3 regions of the Paenibacillus sp. IHB B 3084 genome follow, and region 1 is predicted to be linked to each of the others. Evidence: predicted binding sites of a transcription regulator. Region 1 holds the regulator's gene; each other region holds the start of a gene.
What was found. The regulator LexA, encoded in region 1, represses DNA repair genes until DNA is damaged. The targets are predictions, from matches to a motif close to CGAACATATGTTCG.
Positions count from the first base shown of each region.

Region 1 (6,245 bases):
GTGCCTGACCCGGCCTGTTTTGCTTCGTACCAAGAGATGAATGAGTTAACCTTTGCAGGAGAAACACATTGATCGTATTGTGGGATGGTGTATACCGTGGCGCAAAAAAAAGCGGGAAGAAATCCTTCCCGCTTAAGAATGATCTTTAACGTCTGCGTTGTCTATCATTTACGCTAAACAGATTAACAGCCAGTGCATTACCTCTAGCGCGCGCAATGGCTCTTTGATTTGAACGGATCGATAATCCTCTTCTTCTCACATGACGTTTGAAATGTTTTTTACACATGATATCACCTCCCTTCACAGGAAAAGAAGGTACGATGAATCTTAGAAGCGTTTATGATTCCGCTTACGGTTGCGCTTGGAAATTTTGATGTTCAATGCATTGGTGGCTAGTGCGTTACCGCTTCTTGTTTCGGCAGCAGCGGCTTGAAAGACTTTTACGACCAGAAATTTGTTCTTACCAATACGATGCTTATACGTTTTGACTCTATTTTTGATCATCTGCATATCTCCTTTGCTAAGGTCTACTTTATTCATATGTCAGTAGCACTAACAATGTATCAGCATAAATCTATTAAAACCAAAAAGAAGCTATTACCTATGACCCTGTTATTCAGAAACTAATAAAGTATAAAGGTAAGGAATGCAAAAAAACTCGTGCTTACCTGCCTTATCCTTACCAACTTTACGTTGTAGGAAAAGTTACAGCAGATCAGCACGAGCAAAATGATAAAAAGTGAAGATAACAAACGGGGAGAAGTATATTACTTACTATAAAGGGCTTTAAGTTTTTTCTGGTAATATGTTTCCTGCTCAAGAATGTGATTCATTTGTTCAGAAAGCTCTTTATATTCTGGACTGTCCTCTGGGTAGTTATTTCTTTCGGAAAGTACAGCTTCAAGTTGCTTTTCCAATGATTTAAAATGGATAATTATTTGTATGTAATGAATGCGATCAAAGGTTGTTCTGGTTGAATTCTCCTTAGCATACACATAATCCATTGTTGGAGCTGTAAAACCTATTACGATAAAAGTCACAATAAACACTGAAATTATAATTTTTTTCATTTAATCTCTCCTAAATAAAACTATAAATATTAATATACCATATTTATCTAAAATAATTACAAAGTTATTTTTGATCCGCCAATAAGCAGAACAGTAATTGCAGATATATACCGATTAATCCATGGGCTATCAAAGGGAAAAGGATAGTAGTGAGGTAGATTCAATGTACATAAGATCAATACAAAACCGGCTTGCTATGGGCAGCCGGTTTTGTTGTAGTGAAAAGAATAACGAGGCTGAAAAATGAAAAATCAGTGGAAGTCCCGGAAGAGTCCTACAACCTTGCCCAAAATACTGACGTGCGTCAGACGAAGCGGTTCAAAGGCCGGATTTTCCGGTTGAAGTCGGATATGATCTTTTTCCTTGTAAAAAGTTTTAACAGTAGCTTCGTCCTCGTCCGTCATGGCGACGACAATGTCGCCGTTATCGGCTGTCTGCTGCTGGCGTACAATGACATAGTCTCCGTTGGCAATACCAGCCTCAATCATGCTTTCTCCTACAACAGATAACATGAATATTTTATCCTCACCAACAAAATGTTGGGGAAGAGGAAAATAATCTTCAATATTTTCTGTTGCTGTAATAGGCAGACCGGCTGTTACTTTGCCGACGACCGGAACACGACTAATGGAGTAATTAATCAAGTTGCTGTTATCCGATTCGTCTTGGCCGAGTAACTCGATGGCCCGCGGTTTCGTTGGATCACGACGAATCAGTCCCTTTTTCTCCAGACGATCCAAATGACCGTGAACCGTAGAACTGGAGGCCAATCCGACAGCCTCACCTATTTCGCGTACAGAAGGAGGATAACCCTTTAGACGCACTTCATTTCGGATAAATTCAAGAATGGCCTGCTGGCGGCTTGAAATCTTAGACATACCGTATCAACCCCATTTAGTAACGTTTGGGAAAATTATAGCATAGAACCTCCGTTCGTACAAACATAAGTTCTAAATAATCCCTAAAATAATCACGAACTTTTGTTCTCTTTTCTATTGAACAAAACAAATGTTCGTGTTATATTGTGAAAAAACATAGGAACAAACGTTTGGAGGACGCAGCCAATGATGAAATATAGCACATATCAAAGTATTTTTCCAATGGATTTAGAAAAGATGCAAAATGTCCGGAATGAGAGAAGGGCGCAGTTTGTACGGACCATTTCCAACAGTCTCCTGCCCAAACTTCTTATTCTGGTTATCGTTGCCTGGATTGCGGGTGCAGGTGTACTGACGGTATTTGCGGCTCCTTCTGTTTCGAATGAAGAGGTGGCCAAACTTATTGTACAACATGGGGATACATTGTGGCAGATTGCCTCCAATCATAAACCGGAACGAATGGATACACGGGTATATATAGAAGGAATTGTTCGGATTAACGGACTGGAAGATCGGGGAGTGCAGGCGGGCCAGGTTTTAAAGCTTCCGCATTTCTGATCTGTCACGATTAGAGCTTGTCAGGGAACGTAATGAGGGAACCTTGACAAGCTCTTTTCTACATGTCAAAGTGTATTATATCTTTGCTTATATGGAGGGGACAGAATTTGGATATAGACAGCTTGGTACAGCGCATCAATGAATTGGCTCGCAAAGCAAAAGCCGAAGGATTGACGGAAGAGGAAACAACAGAGCGCGCCAATCTTCGGGAAATTTATTTGGATAACATTCGCCGTAATTTCCGGCAGCAACTTGATACGATTGAAATTGTGGACGAAGATACATCGAAGGGAAATGGTGGGCTGACGCATTAATGTTGCTGAAGCGGCTTAGCCCACGTAATTTGCTTTTCGTTTTTTTAGGTATCTATTTTTGGTATCTATATAGATTAGGATTGGTGGCAATTGTTTTTACGCAATATATTTGGGAAGGGAATTGAGAGATGGCCCGGTCATTTGAAAGAAAAGTTCGCAAAAACACAGCGCATTTGAATAAATCGCGTAAAAAGCAAGGTATTCAAACCATTAGTGGTGCCGGTTCTGCAATGGATATTTTCCGTGGACGTAATTTTACCGTGCCAATCATGCTGGCTGGACTTGCAGTTTTGTACATGCTCATGAGTTATTTTTTGACTAAGACTGGCATGCGGGGAATGGACTGGCTTGTATTCGGTTTGTATTTGATGCTGGCTGTTATCTTTTTCATCCGTCGTCCTTATTTGAAGGTTGGAAAGAGCACGCTGTATATGCTGAAGGGTGGCAGAGAGCGTCCAATGACAGCAGAGGATATGAAAGCCATCAAGATTGAAAAGGGTTACGTAACGGTTGAAAGAAAAGGTAAAGGTGGCAATTTTATTTTCACAAAATCACTGGGCCGTTATGATACGGATGCCATTGCAGAGCGGCTTGAGAAGTTTGCGCTATCTAATCAGGTTCAAATAGACAAAAAATAACGACTTCTTTGGTGCGAATCGTTTAAATTGTCTGTGGGCTGTAGCCTCTGTAAATAAGGTCGCATGATGTTATCTCATATTACACATCGCGGCCTCTTGCTTAATATGGGCATAACGATTGGAATGCTTGTAGACGCGACAAGGCAGAACAAGCGTACATATAAAGTGGAAAGAGAGTGGATAATTCAGATGACGATTCAGGCGGTAATGTTCGATCTTGATGATACACTTCTGTGGGATGAGCGCAGCGTAGAAGAGGCATTTGACGCGGCGTGCCAGACAGGTTCCCAGGAAGCAGGCGTTGATCCGAAGGCTTTGGAAGAAGCAGTCCGCAAGGAAGCGCGTGCTCTGTATGAGTCTTATGAAACCTTTAGTTTTACTCAATTGATTGGTATTAATCCGTTTGAGGGATTGTGGGCGAATTTTACGGCAGGAGAGCAGCCTGAGTTCCGGCAATTGGAACAGTTGGCCCCTGCTTATCGAAAGGAATCTTGGCGTAGAGGTCTTCAAAAGCTGGGGATTGATAATGAAGAGTTGGCGCAAAAGCTGGCAACCCAATTTGCCTTGGAAAGACGCTCCCGCCCCCATGTTTATGAAGAAACATTTGAGATTCTGGAGCAGCTAAAAGGGCAGTATAAGCTGCTTTTGTTGACAAACGGTTCCCCTGATCTACAACAGGAAAAGCTGGATGGGGTTCCGCAGCTAGCCCCATTCTTTGATCACGTTGTTATTTCAGGTTCGTTTGGTAAAGGAAAGCCTGATCCGTCTATTTTCCAGCATGCTTTGGGACTTCTCGGTATTGAGCCTGAACATGCTTTAATGGTGGGGGATAAGCTGACGACTGATATTCAAGGGGCTCTGACGGCAGGTGTGCACTCCGTGTGGGTGAACCGAAACGCCAAAACCAATACTACAGAAATCAAGCCAAAGTTCGAAATTAAGCATCTGTCCGAATTGGATGGGATTATTCAATCGTTTAAGTAAGTGCTTTTCGGCTCTTATTTATAGTAACAAGTTAAAAAACTCCCTCCGCTCAGGTGTCTCAGAGCAGAGGGAGTTGCTTTATCCACATTAGGATGAATTCGCTATTATAGTATTATGCCTTAATAAACGATGAATCTTCAAACGGCTCGGCAATCCAGCCATTTTCTTCGATGAACAAACGTACTGCGACGATCTTCTGATTTTCCATTAAGGTGAAGAAGTGAGGAATATTTTCTGGTACCGAAATAACGTCACCAGGTGAAAGCTCAACATTAAAATATCCGATTTCTTCAGGACCTTTAATGATGAAAATGCCTTTGCCTGCCACAATAGCACGAATTTCATCTTCAGTATGCGTATGAATTTGCTCAAACTTGGCAAGCAGCTCATCCAGATTCGGTGTTGCTTCGGACAAGGTGATAACATCCCATATTTTATACCCGCGACGGGCGGCTAAATCCTTGATTTCGGGTTCAAAAGTGCTTAGAACAGCCGCTTTTTGCTCATCCGTCAGGATAAAGTTTTCTTGCAGCTCCCCGGCCAGCTTGGAAGCATCCCAATGCTCGTACAATACCTCTTGGCTCTCCAAAAATTCACGTACCTTGTCTTCATCGCTAATTCGTACATTCGTATTGCGTATTAGGATTTCAGCCATCGGTTATCCCTCTTTTCCACTTGGTTTAATGTTGTATACAGGATACCATGTCTTGAATCGTTGTACAATATTGGTTTGTAACAATTTATACTACAAACTGTAAAAATGAATATCGAGAGTGGCTTTTGTACGGAAGAAGCCGTATAAAACGTATGATTTTACTTCAATCTATCTAAATGATACGGTTTCTGCTAAACTAGGATTTAACGTTTTGCGGGGGTGAAGAGATTTTGGATAAAGTTAGCTTACAGGATGCATTACAACGAAGAATACTCATTCTTGATGGGGCCATGGGCACCATGATCCAGCAAGAGGATCTTTCCCCCGACGATTTTGGTGGGGAAGAGCTGGAGGGCTGCAACGAGATGTTGGTCTTGACCAGACCGGATGTCATTCAAGGGATACATGAAGCATACTTGGAGGCCGGATCAGACCTGATTGAAACGAATACTTTTGGAGCGACATCCGTTGTTTTGGCGGATTACGATATACCGGAGCGTGCCCGTGAGATTAATCTCGTTGCAGCTAGATTGGCGCGTAACGCGGTGGATAAGTACAGCACACCGGACAAGCCTCGTTTTGTTGTAGGAGCCATGGGACCGACGACGAAAACATTATCCGTGACAGGTGGTGTTACGTTTGCGGAGCTGATCGAGAGCTATGAAGAGCAAGCCTTGGCGCTAATTGAAGGCGGCGTGGATGCCCTGCTTTTGGAGACGTCGCAGGATACGCTTAACGTCAAAGCCGGAAGTATTGGAATTCGGCAGGCTTTTGAGAAGACGGATATGGAGCTTCCCATAATGATTTCGGGAACGATTGAACCGATGGGAACGACGTTGGCAGGGCAAATATCGAATCCTTCTGCATTTCGCTGGAACACTTGCACCCGGTGTCGATCGGGCTGAATTGTGCTACAGGACCGGAGTTTATGCGGGATCACATTCGCTCTCTCTCCGATATGTCCTCAGCAGCAATTAGCTGTTATCCGAATGCAGGTTTGCCTGATGAAAACGGTCAATATCATGAATCGCCTGATTCATTGGCCCGTAAAATGGCCGCTTTCGCCGAAAAAGGCTGGCTGAATATTGCAGGAGGTTGCTGTGGTACCACGCCTGAGCATATTCGGGTTATGAGTGAACGTATGGCGC
Region 1 covers NZ_CP013205.1:77,721-83,965, forward strand. Annotated here, with positions in the region: partial or broken gene ASL14_RS28680 (ran-binding protein 10) at 1-56, opposite strand, end outside; gene ASL14_RS27545 (hypothetical protein) at 328-504, opposite strand; gene ASL14_RS26265 (hypothetical protein) at 768-1,070, opposite strand; gene lexA (transcriptional repressor LexA) at 1,322-1,948, opposite strand; gene ASL14_RS26275 (LysM peptidoglycan-binding domain-containing protein) at 2,138-2,506, shown strand; gene ASL14_RS26280 (DUF896 domain-containing protein) at 2,614-2,820, shown strand; gene ASL14_RS26285 (hypothetical protein) at 2,949-3,458, shown strand; gene ASL14_RS26290 (HAD family hydrolase) at 3,648-4,442, shown strand; gene ASL14_RS26295 (1,2-dihydroxy-3-keto-5-methylthiopentene dioxygenase) at 4,555-5,097, opposite strand; partial or broken gene metH (methionine synthase) at 5,328-6,245, shown strand, end outside.

Region 2 (6,245 bases), on a different replicon from region 1:
TTTGGGTTCAGTACGCCAGCGTCTTGCACTCAAGCAGGGGATTGATCAGGATAATGCCAAAAAAATTAACATTCTTATCCGGGACTCCAAGCTGAAAGTGAAAAGTCAGATTCAAGGTGATCAGATCCGCGTGACTGGAAAAAACAAGGATGATTTGCAAGCGGTCATTCAGTTGTTGCGCAAAGCTGATCTGCCATTGGAGCTTCAATTTACGAATATGAAATAAAGCCGTTTTCCCTCATGCAGATTGTAAGAAAAAATGACACTTGATGCGCGGCAGGTTATTTTGACATGCGTTTTACACCATATTATACTTGTAACGAAAATGCAGACGATCAGGTGTATAGCGATAGTCAAAAGCGATTTACATAGGATTGAATTCAATCCGAAAACTGCCATTTTCAATCAAGTACGATAATCAGGGGAGAGTGTGTTGTGAATTTACCCAACAGAATTACAATAACGCGGATTTGCCTCATCCCGGTGATGATGCTGGCCTTGCTGGTGGATTTTGATTTCTATCCGCCGCCGATTGAGATCGGAGCTTTCAAGCTGCCGTATAATCAGTTGATTGCGGCTATTATTTTCCTCATAGCCGCCAGCACGGATGGTCTTGACGGATATTTGGCCCGTAAAAATAACATGGTCACCAACTTGGGAAAATTGCTGGACCCTCTTGCGGATAAGCTTTTGGTAACTGCTATTTTGGTTTCTTTGGTGGAATTGGGCAAGATTGATTCGTGGATTGTTGTTGTCATTGTTAGCCGTGAGTTTGCGGTTACCGGTCTGCGTCAAATTGCTTTACTGGATGGCTCTGTGGTCGCTGCAAGCAACTGGGGCAAAATAAAGACTGTCATCCAGATCGTTGCCATTGTAGCGTTACTCATTAATAACTTCCCGTTTGTTTTTCTGGGTATTCCGTTTGATTTGATAGCGATATGGGCGGCTGCGTTAATTACTATTTACTCGGGCATTGACTATTTTGTAAAGAACAGTCATTTACTCCGCTCCTCCAAGGTTTAACAGGATACGTTTCATGGGAACAGCGATAGGGAGTTTGCTTATTGCTGTTTCTTTGTATAATTCCCACAACATTCGCTCTACAGGAGGCAGAAACGATGAAAGCTGAAATCATCGCAGTAGGAACTGAATTATTGCTTGGACAAATTGTGAATACAAATGCCCAATATTTGTCACAAGAGTTGGCTACGATTGGGATTGATGTATATTTTCAGACGGTTGTCGGCGATAACATGGATCGACTTCAGGAAGCGGTTCGTCTGGCTCAGAAGCGTGCGGATATTATTTTGTTCTCGGGCGGTTTGGGACCGACTCAGGATGATTTGACAAAAGATGCAATTGCCGCTGTGCTGGGACGTAAATTGCATATAGACCGTCTCGCTATGGATAAGCTGGAACAGTTTTTCCGTAATCGCGGGGTGGAGATGACCGAGAATAACCGCCGTCAGGCGCTTTCTATTGAAGGAGCTAGCCCTCTTGAAAATGAGACAGGGCTGGCTGTGGGCGATGCGATTGCACAGGAAGGTAAATATTATGTGATTTTGCCTGGTCCGCCGAAGGAACTTAAGCCGATGTTCGAGAATCAGGCAAAACCTTGGTTGCTCCAGCAAGCACTGAGCGGTAAGGAAATGCCGATTTATTCGAAAATGCTAAAGTTTGCAGGAATCGGTGAGTCTGCTCTCGAAACCCGGTTGCTGGATCTGATCAAATCACAGACAGACCCGACCATTGCTCCTTATGCCAAGGAGGGAGAGGTCACGATCCGTATATCCACCAAGGCGGCCAGCGAGAGCGAGGCGCTGGTCAAGCTGGGGGCTACGGAAGCAGAAATTCAGCAGCGTCTTTCGGAATACATGTATGCGAGCGAGGACGTCACGCTGGAGAAGGTTATTGTGGATTTGATGTCCAATCGCGGACTGACTGTTAGCGCGGCAGAAAGCTGCACAGGTGGAATGCTGATGGAGCACATCACTTCCGTTCCAGGCAGCTCAGTTATGTTTCAGGGCGGTATCGTGTGTTATTCCAATGAAATGAAGAAGAAGCTGCTCAACGTGCCACATGATTATTTGGAGGGGGACAATGCGCCCGGCGCAGTAAGCGAAGAAGTAGCCCTTGTACTTGCGGAGCAGGCAAGAATGGTCATGGACACTGATTTCGGACTCTCAGTTACAGGTGTAGCTGGACCCGGATATTCTGAGCGGAAGCCAGTCGGTCTGGTTTATATCGGCATTGCCGAGCGTGATAAGGAGACTGAGGTATACGAGCTGAAGCTGGGCGGGAATCGTGAAACGATCCGGTTGCGGTCTGTTAAGGCAATCCTGTACAGATTATGGCGCAGACTGGTGGAAAATGAAAAGCTCTCTTAAGGAGCTGTATACGACGCGAGTTTTCATAGAGTTGTTTTAGATAGACGATTAATGGTATAATCATATTATCGGAAGAACCGTTGCAAAAGCTTTTTTGCCTGCGGTTCTTTTTTTGATTTAAGAGACAGATGGAAGTATAGATGAGAACCGACCAAACAAAAAAAACGAATGTATGTTCGAAAAAATGCTTGGCAAGCGTGTCAAAACAAGGTATTATTAAACTACAAACAATGAAGGATGTGAGTTTATTGTCAGATCGTCGTGCTGCGCTGGATATGGCGCTCCGTCAAATAGAAAAGCAATTCGGTAAAGGTTCCATTATGAAGTTGGGTGAGTCCACCCATATGCAAGTGGAAACTATTACCAGTGGTTCGATTGCTTTGGATATTGCGTTAGGAACGGGCGGCTTCCCGAGAGGCCGAATTATTGAGGTATATGGACCAGAATCATCCGGTAAAACAACGGTAGCTCTTCACGCTATAGCAGAGGTACAAAAAACAGGCGGACAAGCCGCTTTTATCGACGCCGAGCATGCTCTTGATCCGTCGTATGCCAGCAAGCTGGGTGTCAATATTGATGAGTTGTTGCTATCGCAGCCAGATACAGGAGAGCAAGCACTTGAGATTGCCGAAGCGCTTGTACGTAGTGGAGCGGTAGACATTGTTGTTGTTGACTCTGTAGCGGCACTTGTGCCAAAAGCGGAGATTGAAGGTGAAATGGGAGATTCCCATGTTGGTCTTCAAGCCCGTTTAATGTCACAGGCATTGCGTAAGCTGTCCGGTGCTATTAACAAGTCGAACACCATTGCTATCTTTATTAACCAATTACGTGAAAAAATAGGTGTTATGTTCGGTAACCCTGAAACTACACCAGGTGGACGTGCTCTGAAATTTTATTCTACAGTTCGTTTGGATGTCCGCCGCATTGAAAGCTTGAAAAACGGTAATGATGTTGTTGGTAACCGCACACGTATTAAAGTGGTGAAGAACAAAGTCGCACCTCCTTTCCGTCAGGCGGAAGTGGACATTATGTACGGCGAAGGCATCTCCAAGACAGGCAGTTTGATCGACATTGGTACGGAGTATGACATTGTCGATAAGAGCGGAGCTTGGTATTCCTATGAAGGTGAACGACTAGGTCAGGGACGTGAAAATGCGAAGCAATTTTTGAAGGAAAATCCGAACATTGCTAGCACGATCGAACAAAAAATTCGGGTGGCCAGCAATTTGATTACGACGGTAGCTCCGCCGACAGAAGAAGAGTTGGCACAGCAAGCCAAGGAAGAACAGGAATTGCTGGAGCTTGAATAAAGCTTGGTGAATCTTGGTTTGTGAACTGGAGCCAGGGGTTATGGCACAGCCGTTTGAATAGCATGATTCTGATGCCCTGCACAGTTGTGCAGGGTATTTTTGCATCGAATGTGGCCTGCGTGTCAGCTACATTTTACTTTTGCGTGGCGGGCGTTCTCAGCTTGCTTTCGTGAATATCAAAGTGAGGGAAGCACATTGCAATTGGAAGATGAAGGTGAACACACTTCGAAGGAAAATGAGCAGCAAGGCATTTCCCTTTTTCCTGATCATGAGGAATTGATGATTACGAGGGTGGAACGGGGGCAGGGTAGGAAACGCGGAAGATACACGATTCATTTTGGCCCGTATTCATTGTCCATATTGGAAGATGTAATGATCAAGTACAATATGTTCAAAGGAACGACTTTCGTCAAAAAGGAACTGGAAGAAATCGTTCTGGCGGACGAAAAGCAACAGGCATACGTGCACGCGCTTCGTTATTTGGGACGAAAGCCGCGTACACGTCAGGAGATTGAGCAGCGTTTGACGCAAAAGGAAATGGGTCAAGCTGTTATTGATGAAGTGTTGAACCGTCTGGAGCGGGAGCGACTTGTGGATGACGATCTATACGCCCGTCAGTGGGCAAGACAGCGCATAACGAGCCAGCGGAAGGGGAAGATGTGGGTAAGGCAGGAACTGCGTCAAAAGGGCATCTCTAAAGCCTCTATCGGGGAAGCTTTAGGTGAGATCAGCGATCAGGAGGAATGGGAGAGCGCTTTGGTTGTCGGACGCAAGAAATGGAATCAGGTGCGTGGAGATATAATGGAGAAAAAACGCAAAACGTATCCCTTTCTCATGAGGCGCGGATATTCGGGAGATATGACACGCCGCGTAGTTAATCATCTCACGATGGCCGAGCAAGATGGGACTTCCGATGACGAGGAATTATCGCAGTGGGATGAATAGTTGTTAAACAGCCGGGTATCCATTAGCTGGCACAAGTGAACAGAATGAGCTGGCTATCGTATGGAAAGCCACATGGTAATCTACTAAAGTTTGCATTCCCTTGACAATGCCATTTGTCAAATAATAAAATATATATGAAACGATGCTTGTGGAACACCCTTTTTCCTTCCAAAAAAGCGGAGTCCATGGGTACGTTCTCATCGCCAAATAACAAGTGATGCCGCTATGCCAGGCGGAATTGTACATGTGAAAGCATGTGCATATGAAATGAAACGGCTGCGTGCCGTTATCTTAGTTTGACGATCAAAGCTAATGTGACAATTGCAAAAAGTCCCAAGGAATGCCTTGGAGGAACCAACGAGGAGGTGAACAGTATGATGATGACTGCGATCTGGTTCGTTCTCGTTGCTGTAGCCGCGTTATTCTTTGGGTTCGGGATTGGTTATTTTATTCGCAAATCTATTGCAGAAGCTAAAATCTCCAGTGCGGAAGAAGCTGCCGCGCAAATCGTGGAGAACGCGAAAAAAGAGGCAGAAGCGCTGAAGAAGGAAACGGTATTGGAAGCGAAAGATGAAATTCACCGCATCCGTGCCGAAGCTGAAAAGGAAACTCGTGAGCGTCGTAATGAAATTCAACGGCAGGAACGAAGACTGCTGCAAAAAGAAGAGTCGCTGGATAAAAAATTGGAATCGCTGGAACGTAAAGAAGAACAAGTGGCCAACAAAGAGAAACGAATCGATGAAACCCAGCAGCAGATTGATTTGATTTACAAGAGTCAGGTAACTGAGCTGGAGCGTATTTCCAATCTGACGACGGAAGATGCGAGAAGTATTATTCTGTCCAACGTAGAACAGGAAGTTCGTCATGAAACCGCTCAGATGATTAAGGAAATTGAGCAACAGGCCAAAGAGGAAGCGGACAAAAAGTCTCGTGAAATCATCACACTGGCCATCCAACGCTGTGCAGCGGACCATGTGGCGGAAACGACGGTTTCCGTGGTCACATTGCCGAACGAAGAAATGAAGGGCCGGATTATCGGACGTGAAGGCCGTAATATCCGTGCGCTTGAAACCCTTACGGGAATTGACCTCATTATTGATGATACGCCGGAAGCTGTTATTTTGTCCGGATTTGATCCGATTCGCAGAGAGATTGCGCGTACTGCGCTTGAGAAGCTCGTAGCGGACGGACGGATACATCCGGCTCGTATTGAAGAAATGGTGGAAAAATCCCGTAAAGAAGTGGATGAACGAATCCGCGAATATGGCGAACAAGCCACCTTCGAGGTGGGTGTGCATAGCCTGCATCCGGATTTAATCAAGATCCTGGGACGTCTCAAGTTCCGTACAAGCTACGGACAGAACGTATTGAAGCACTCGATGGAAGTTGCATACTTGACAGGTCTGATGGCCGGAGAACTGGGCGAGGACGTTACACTGGCAAGACGGGCAGGGTTGCTGCATGACATCGGGAAGGCGCTGGATCACGAAGTGGAAGGATCACACGTTGAAATTGGCGTGGAACTGGCGAAGAAGTACAAGGAACACCCGGTCGTCATCAACAGTATTGCTTCACATCACGGCGACTGCGAAGCGACTTCGGT
Region 2 covers NZ_CP013203.1:228,543-234,787, reverse strand. Annotated here, with positions in the region: gene ASL14_RS01055 (YajQ family cyclic di-GMP-binding protein) at 1-226, shown strand, start outside; gene pgsA (CDP-diacylglycerol--glycerol-3-phosphate 3-phosphatidyltransferase) at 436-1,023, shown strand; gene ASL14_RS01045 (competence/damage-inducible protein A) at 1,119-2,387, shown strand; gene recA (recombinase RecA) at 2,636-3,697, shown strand; gene ASL14_RS01035 (regulatory protein RecX) at 3,893-4,642, shown strand; gene rny (ribonuclease Y) at 5,020-6,245, shown strand, end outside.
Region 2: a site for LexA is predicted at 2,553-2,566, ahead of recA (recombinase RecA). Genes of this name have one in related genera too.

Region 3 (6,245 bases), on a different replicon from region 1:
GGAGACGGGAACGATTAAGGCAGTAGTAGGGCTGCCTTCGGCCAAAATAGTTACTCGTCCTTCCATTAAATTAGCTGCTACCCGATCTGGACGTTCTGTGCTGAGTTGCTGAGGGAACAGGGAAAAGGGATTGTCCTCCGTGAATTCCTGAATAAAACCGGGAGGCAGTACCAGATCGGAGGAGATGGCTTTTATTCTTTTTTCCACTTCCTCCACTAGCTCAGGATTGGCCAAGTCTTGCATATACATGATAGCAACTTTGGTCCGGGTTTTAGATCCGACATAAAAGTAGCGCACAATCAGCGATGTGCTGATGATTTGTTTGCGAATAAGATTCAGATTGACGGACAGCTGCTCAATAAATCCATTGTGCGGCCCGCGGATAATCCCCTCGTTCTCCGGCTCATCCGTACTACGGGCGTATGTTTTTTCGGAGGAAAGGATATAAAATTCTTCTGCGCCATCCACCATTAAAATGAAGTATCCCTCAATAAGCGAATCAGCGGCATTTCGGAGGTCGGTGTCCTTTTGGCTGTTCAGGGTGGTAAACATTTGATGAGAGCCAGAATCGGTTTTCTTATACAATGTGTCCAGAATGTGTGTCTGAATGATCTCCTGATCCACGAGTGAGTCTATATAGAGAAGAATGCTATCTTTGCCGTCAACAGAAATAGTCTGTTTTTTTAAATCATCCGTATAAAAAAGAGCTTGCTCGATAAAGGAAATATTCTTGTTCAATTCAAAGGGAGCTGCGTTATGTCCAGTCAAGAAAACACCTTCTTTTGGAATGAGATATGCATAATGTGTGCCAAATGGATTGGATTTATCCATGATCTGGCGCTCTATCCATATCCCGCATCATCTTCACCTCACGTAACGTGAATGTTTTATAATAGAATAGGCTGAAAACGAGAGACTCAATTACATATATCTGCACGCACGATACGATTCTATGAGGAAAAAGGGATGATTGCTCCTGTTAAGCACCCGATAATGGATAGCGTTATTTTACAGAGCGTGAAGCCATTCGCCTGAGGATGATTATGACGCTACGTGAATTCGGTATGTCAGTAGAGGAAGTCAAATCCGTACTGGACCGATTGGATCAAGGGAGAAGGAATGAGGTACTTTATGCGCTGGAGTTGCAACGTTCTGTATGTTCACGGCGTGGATGGATCATAAACACAGGCTAAAGCCGATCAAATGATCGAACGTTTGAGACATGACAGCGAGCTGGAGTGGGAAGAGATGTTTCAGTTGGCCGGAGGTTTGAAGCGTCAGCGGGAGCCGCGTGAAGACTGGTATGATGGTTGGGATTTTGACAGCCGCGCAGCCGAACATGATATCAGGGTGAGTCTGGAAGAGGGGGAATGGCAGGCATCCCGCGTACAGACGTACGGTGCGTCTAATCGTACAGCGCGTGTGGCTGCCCATGCAGATGAGTATGGTCTGGACGCGGGGACGGGGAATCTCGCTGAGGAGGGCATCCGTATGGCAGGTGTGGATCAATCGAATGAAATGCTCAAGCCGTCCTGCCGTAGTAAATTTCCGCAGGTGGAGAAGAGGCTGGAAAATCTGATGTCGATTCCTTATATGGACGGGACCTTTGACTTTGTGGTCAGCAGTTATGCCCTGCATCATCTGACAGGTGAACAGAAAATATTCGCTCTGTCGGAAATGCAACGCACGCTTAAACCTCATGGACGTATTTGCATCGTGGACCTGATGGTGGATGTAGCGGAGCTGCTGGAAGCGGGGGAAAAGGTGTCCACGCCAGGAAAGGAGGAATCTGAGCTGCCAGTATATTGTGCAGAACGCTCCCGCATGCTGGATTGGTTCGATAGACATGGATATTTTGCGGCTTCCTGGCATATTACAGGGCGACTGCATCAAGGCAGCGGCATGGCTGCAAAAGCTAAGCACTGGCAATCCAGTTGCTCTACTGCTGCGCAGGCCCTGCAAATGGCTACAGTCAATGTAGCCAAGCTTTAAACTTTGAGCACGAAACCGGCACGCTTGAGGTGGGGAAAAGGCAGATATCATATCTGATAGATATGCAAAAGCCGCATTTACAGCCAATACACCAGATAGAGTCACTGCTTGCTTACAGCGCAAGCGGCGCGGATGTCAATACGACAATTGTGAATGGGCGTGTGCTCATGCGCGGAAGACAGCTGCTAACAAGAGACGAGAAAGAGGCGCTCGCACAAGCAACGGTACGCGGAAAACGCATCGTACAAGGATTTTAAACGAGACTACACAGTCGAGTGGCTTTGGGTCACATCAATTCCCAAATAATGTCCCAGTTCCCGTCGAACCTCGCTGCGTGCAAAGGAGGAAAGCATGAAAAACCGCTTTTGGTAGCCACGGCATACATACAGGACCTCCACGCCTTCGTGATTCCGGGTTTCGTTGTATATTTTAACTCCCTGCCTTTTCATTCGCGCCTTTGTCTCCGCCAATTGAACAGCTACACGCTGTTGCACCCCGGTCAGGCTGCGAACGTACAGATCGGGCATTTTTAAGGCAGAGGCATTTAGAATGCGAATGTCCCGCTCCAGCACATCCAGCACGAGGGTCAGAAGTACACAAGTTTTGATCAGCCCTGCGTCTTCCTCGGAAGGCAATGGGGCCTTATTCTTGTTGTCCAGTATCTTTTTCATAAGAAATCTCCTTTACTCATAACAGGAATACAATTATAATCAGCATACAGAACAAATGTTCTTTTTATACTTCATCATAGAAATTATTCCTTTGCCAAAGCAATCATCAATTATTGGAAAGAAAGAAGGTATACATATTGTCACGCTCGTTATATGCGGCGCTTTTGCTGCTAAGCCTCATTTGGGGCGGATCGTTTTTGTTTATCAAGGTATTATTGCTTCATCACGTAGGGCCTTGGACTATTGTATTTCTTCGTTCCAGCTTTGGCCTCATTTTTATTGTTTTGTTGATGCTGCTCATGCGCAAGCCATTTGAATTCAGAAGTATTCCATGGAAATCGGTTATTCTCGTAGCTCTGGTGAACATGGTTTTGCCATGGGCCTTGATTAGTTTTAGCGAGACCAGAATTGCTAGCAGCATGGCTTCCGTATTGAATGCCACCACGCCAATCTGGACCATGTTGGTCGGACTAGTCTTGTTCGGAGCTATCTTTCATCGAATGCAGTGGTTTGGAATGGGGCTCGCTTTTGTAGGAATCGTTATTTTACTGGGTATTAATCCTGTATCCATTATTTCTGTCGACCCCGTCGGCTTTGGATGTATGCTGCTTGCGACTCTCTGCTATGGCTTTGGAACGCAACTGTCCAAACGGTTTTTATCCAATCTGTCGATGTATCAGGCAACCTTTGCGACATTATTGGGTGCAACGGCAGCGGGCGGCATCATGACGGCAATGGTAGATCGACCTGATCTGTCGGTCGTCGTCATCCCTGGTGTATTGGGTTCTCTTATAGGGCTGGGGGTCTTGGGATCGGGAGTAGCTTATATTTTGTTCAATTATATGATTTTGCGGGGAAGTCCGGAATTTGCCTCCTCGGTGACTTATTTTGTACCGGTGAGCGCTATCGTATGGGGCTTTTTGCTTCTGAATGAACACATCGGCTGGAATGTTCTGACCGGGCTGGTCCTCATACTCGGAGGGGTGTTTATGGCCAACCAGCGCAGAACAGCCAAATTAGCCGGATAGTATCACTGAAAATCTGCATAACCAAGCTATAAACACATTCTATGTGCATCCGCCAAACCTTCGGTATAATGCGGTTATTCGCACATACAATAAAGCATGCTCACGCATAAAATAAAAATATGGTGCGGCATAAAAAGCAAGCTGTTTAGCAGGTGGTAAGGTGTGGTATAATAAATAATAGAGTTACGTGTACCACAGAAATGTCGGAGTTTTATTCCACAAAAGAAAGGATCAGGATACCATGTGTCCCCGAAGGATACTTCCCAAAAGGACGATTTGGAAACGATTTGATCTGTCTTATACTTAGCTTTTCCGCGGAGTAACGTCAAGTTGCGAAAGCCAACTCTGCGGAAGAGGGGATTGTACATGCGAAGGACCAAGTCCTCCAGGCACATCTTACCCGGTAGCTTCCGTAAGAGTGGGTTCATCCACATCAAACTTACGAGAAACCGAGGGAGCCTGTATGAGGAAAACTTACGAATCTATCGTGAACAATGGAGCATTAAGGCAGATTGCTGTCATGCTGCTCGGAACATGCATTTTAGCTTTTACGTATTATCACATCAATGCTCAAAATCATTTGTCAGAAGGCGGATTTGCAGGCCTAGCTCTGCTGGGACATTACGCATTTGGCGTGTCTCCGGCTTGGAGTATGCTGCTGCTTGATATCCCCGTCATATTATTGGCTTGGGTACTGAAGGGCAGAAGATTCATGCTGCTGGCATTAATCGGGGCGGTCGCATTTTCCCTGTTTTATGCAGGATTTGAAAAGTATTCGACGCTGGTTATAGATCTGCACGGCAACTTGCTAGTAGCGGCTCTGCTTTGCGGAGTGCTTACAGGCTTGGGAGCCGGGATCGTACTGCGATTTGGTGGAGCAACCGGGGGCGATGATATTTTATCCCTGCTGATCAGCGAGTGGCGTGGATGGAAAATCGGTAACGTGTTTATCGTTAGTGACATCATCGTACTAGGATTATCGCTGTTGTATCTGCCTGTGAAGGAAACAATGTTTACCATACTGGCTGTGTGGCTCGCCGGAAAAATAATTACATGGACGACAACGTTCCAACTACACCGACCTGTGAAAAAGGTACTGCCTGCGGCTATTCCAGCCCAAAAGGTAGTTGCCAAAACAGTGCCGGTCGTCCACAGCCTTCGTCAATAAGGAAAGGGTGTTACGTTAGAAGAGAAATCTTCCTGCGTGACACCCTTTCGCTGTATCCAGGCTTCAGCAGGAAGGCTTTAAAGTAGAATGAATGCGTCCGTTTTGGTCATGAATAATCGCCGAAATCTGCTGGCGGTTTACTAATTTTTGAGCCTCGTTCACCGTTTCATTTTTGTGCCGGAAAGTGGAAGCAGGTTTATCATGCCCTTCTTCCTTAATAGCCCAGCCATACTCATGTGGCACGACATGAATAGGCTCCTGAGGCTCCGAAGAAGCAGAAAGCTTGTTTTTCCCGTTTCTACTTGAATGTTGTTGCTCATGTTTTTTCTGTTTCCCGTCTCGTTCAGTTGGATGATTATCGTCCCATTCCTCGGCTTGAGAGGTTGCAATCGCAATGGAACGTCCTTCTTCGTAGCCGTCACGAAGTAGTGCGTTAGCAATATCAACGGCTTTTTCCCGCACACGCGGCTCCAGATTTTTCATAGATGGGGGGTAATCATGTTTGGTCCAAGGCATACCCAACACTCCTTATAACAGATGATGTAGTATGTATTACCCGCTGTCCACTTAAACAAACGGAAATCAAAGAAATGAATATATTGTAAAATGTATTTGGAGAAAAAGCGTATAATGGTGTGCAGAATACCTGAAAAGGAGTGGAGCAATTGCTTGCCTGGAGTTTCGTCTTTATGCTAACCATCATTATACATACTACAGACAGCTTGACCTATGCCCTCCGTCTTGGCGGTTTGCGAGCACGTCGAATTGGATTGGCTTTAACCGTAGCGGGCATGCTGCTGTTGGTTTCGCGCACCTCTAATATGGCTCAGGGACCTTTACTGGGAGGTATGGTCGATCAGGCAAAGGCTGCCATACGAGCGGGTGGGGCTAATGTTAGGCTGGAGCTGTACATGCACGGAGTTCTACTGGCAGCAACCGTCGGGACCATGATCGCTATTATTTTGTATCCGACCGTGGTACGCATGTCGGCCAGATGGATTGTGCATCTGGAGCATACCGGCTCTATTCCTGCACTGGTGCGTCATTTAATGGTGCACAACCGCTGGAAGCATGCAGGCTACTACATGAAGCGTCCAACCGGGTCCATGCTCACCTCGCTGTTCAGGGGAGCGATCCCCAAGCGCCTGATTACTCTGAATATGACTGTGACTGCGATATATACGACTGGAGTGTTGTCTGCTTTATACGCATCTTTCCTCTGGCCCGCTCAAGGGACGGCAATGTCGATGTCATCAGGTCTTATCAATGGTATGGCAACGGTGCTGCTGACCCTGCTAATTGATCCCAGATTGGCAGTATTGTCTGAAAAAACGCTGCGTGGGGAGCTGCCCTTGAACCGTATGAACAGCATGTACGGCTGGATGA
Region 3 covers NZ_CP013203.1:4,938,975-4,945,219, forward strand. Annotated here, with positions in the region: gene ASL14_RS23080 (spore germination protein) at 1-768, opposite strand, end outside; partial or broken gene ASL14_RS29365 (hypothetical protein) at 925-1,035, shown strand; gene ASL14_RS28405 (hypothetical protein) at 1,044-1,193, shown strand; gene ASL14_RS23085 (class I SAM-dependent methyltransferase) at 1,204-1,992, shown strand; gene ASL14_RS27145 (hypothetical protein) at 2,055-2,249, shown strand; gene ASL14_RS23090 (YhjD family protein) at 2,256-2,663, opposite strand; gene ASL14_RS23095 (DMT family transporter) at 2,801-3,691, shown strand; gene ASL14_RS23100 (YitT family protein) at 4,155-4,859, shown strand; gene ASL14_RS23105 (DUF2188 domain-containing protein) at 4,923-5,375, opposite strand; gene ASL14_RS23110 (lipid II flippase Amj family protein) at 5,525-6,245, shown strand, end outside.
Region 3: a site for LexA is predicted at 2,712-2,725, ahead of ASL14_RS23090 (YhjD family protein). Genes of this name have one in related genera too.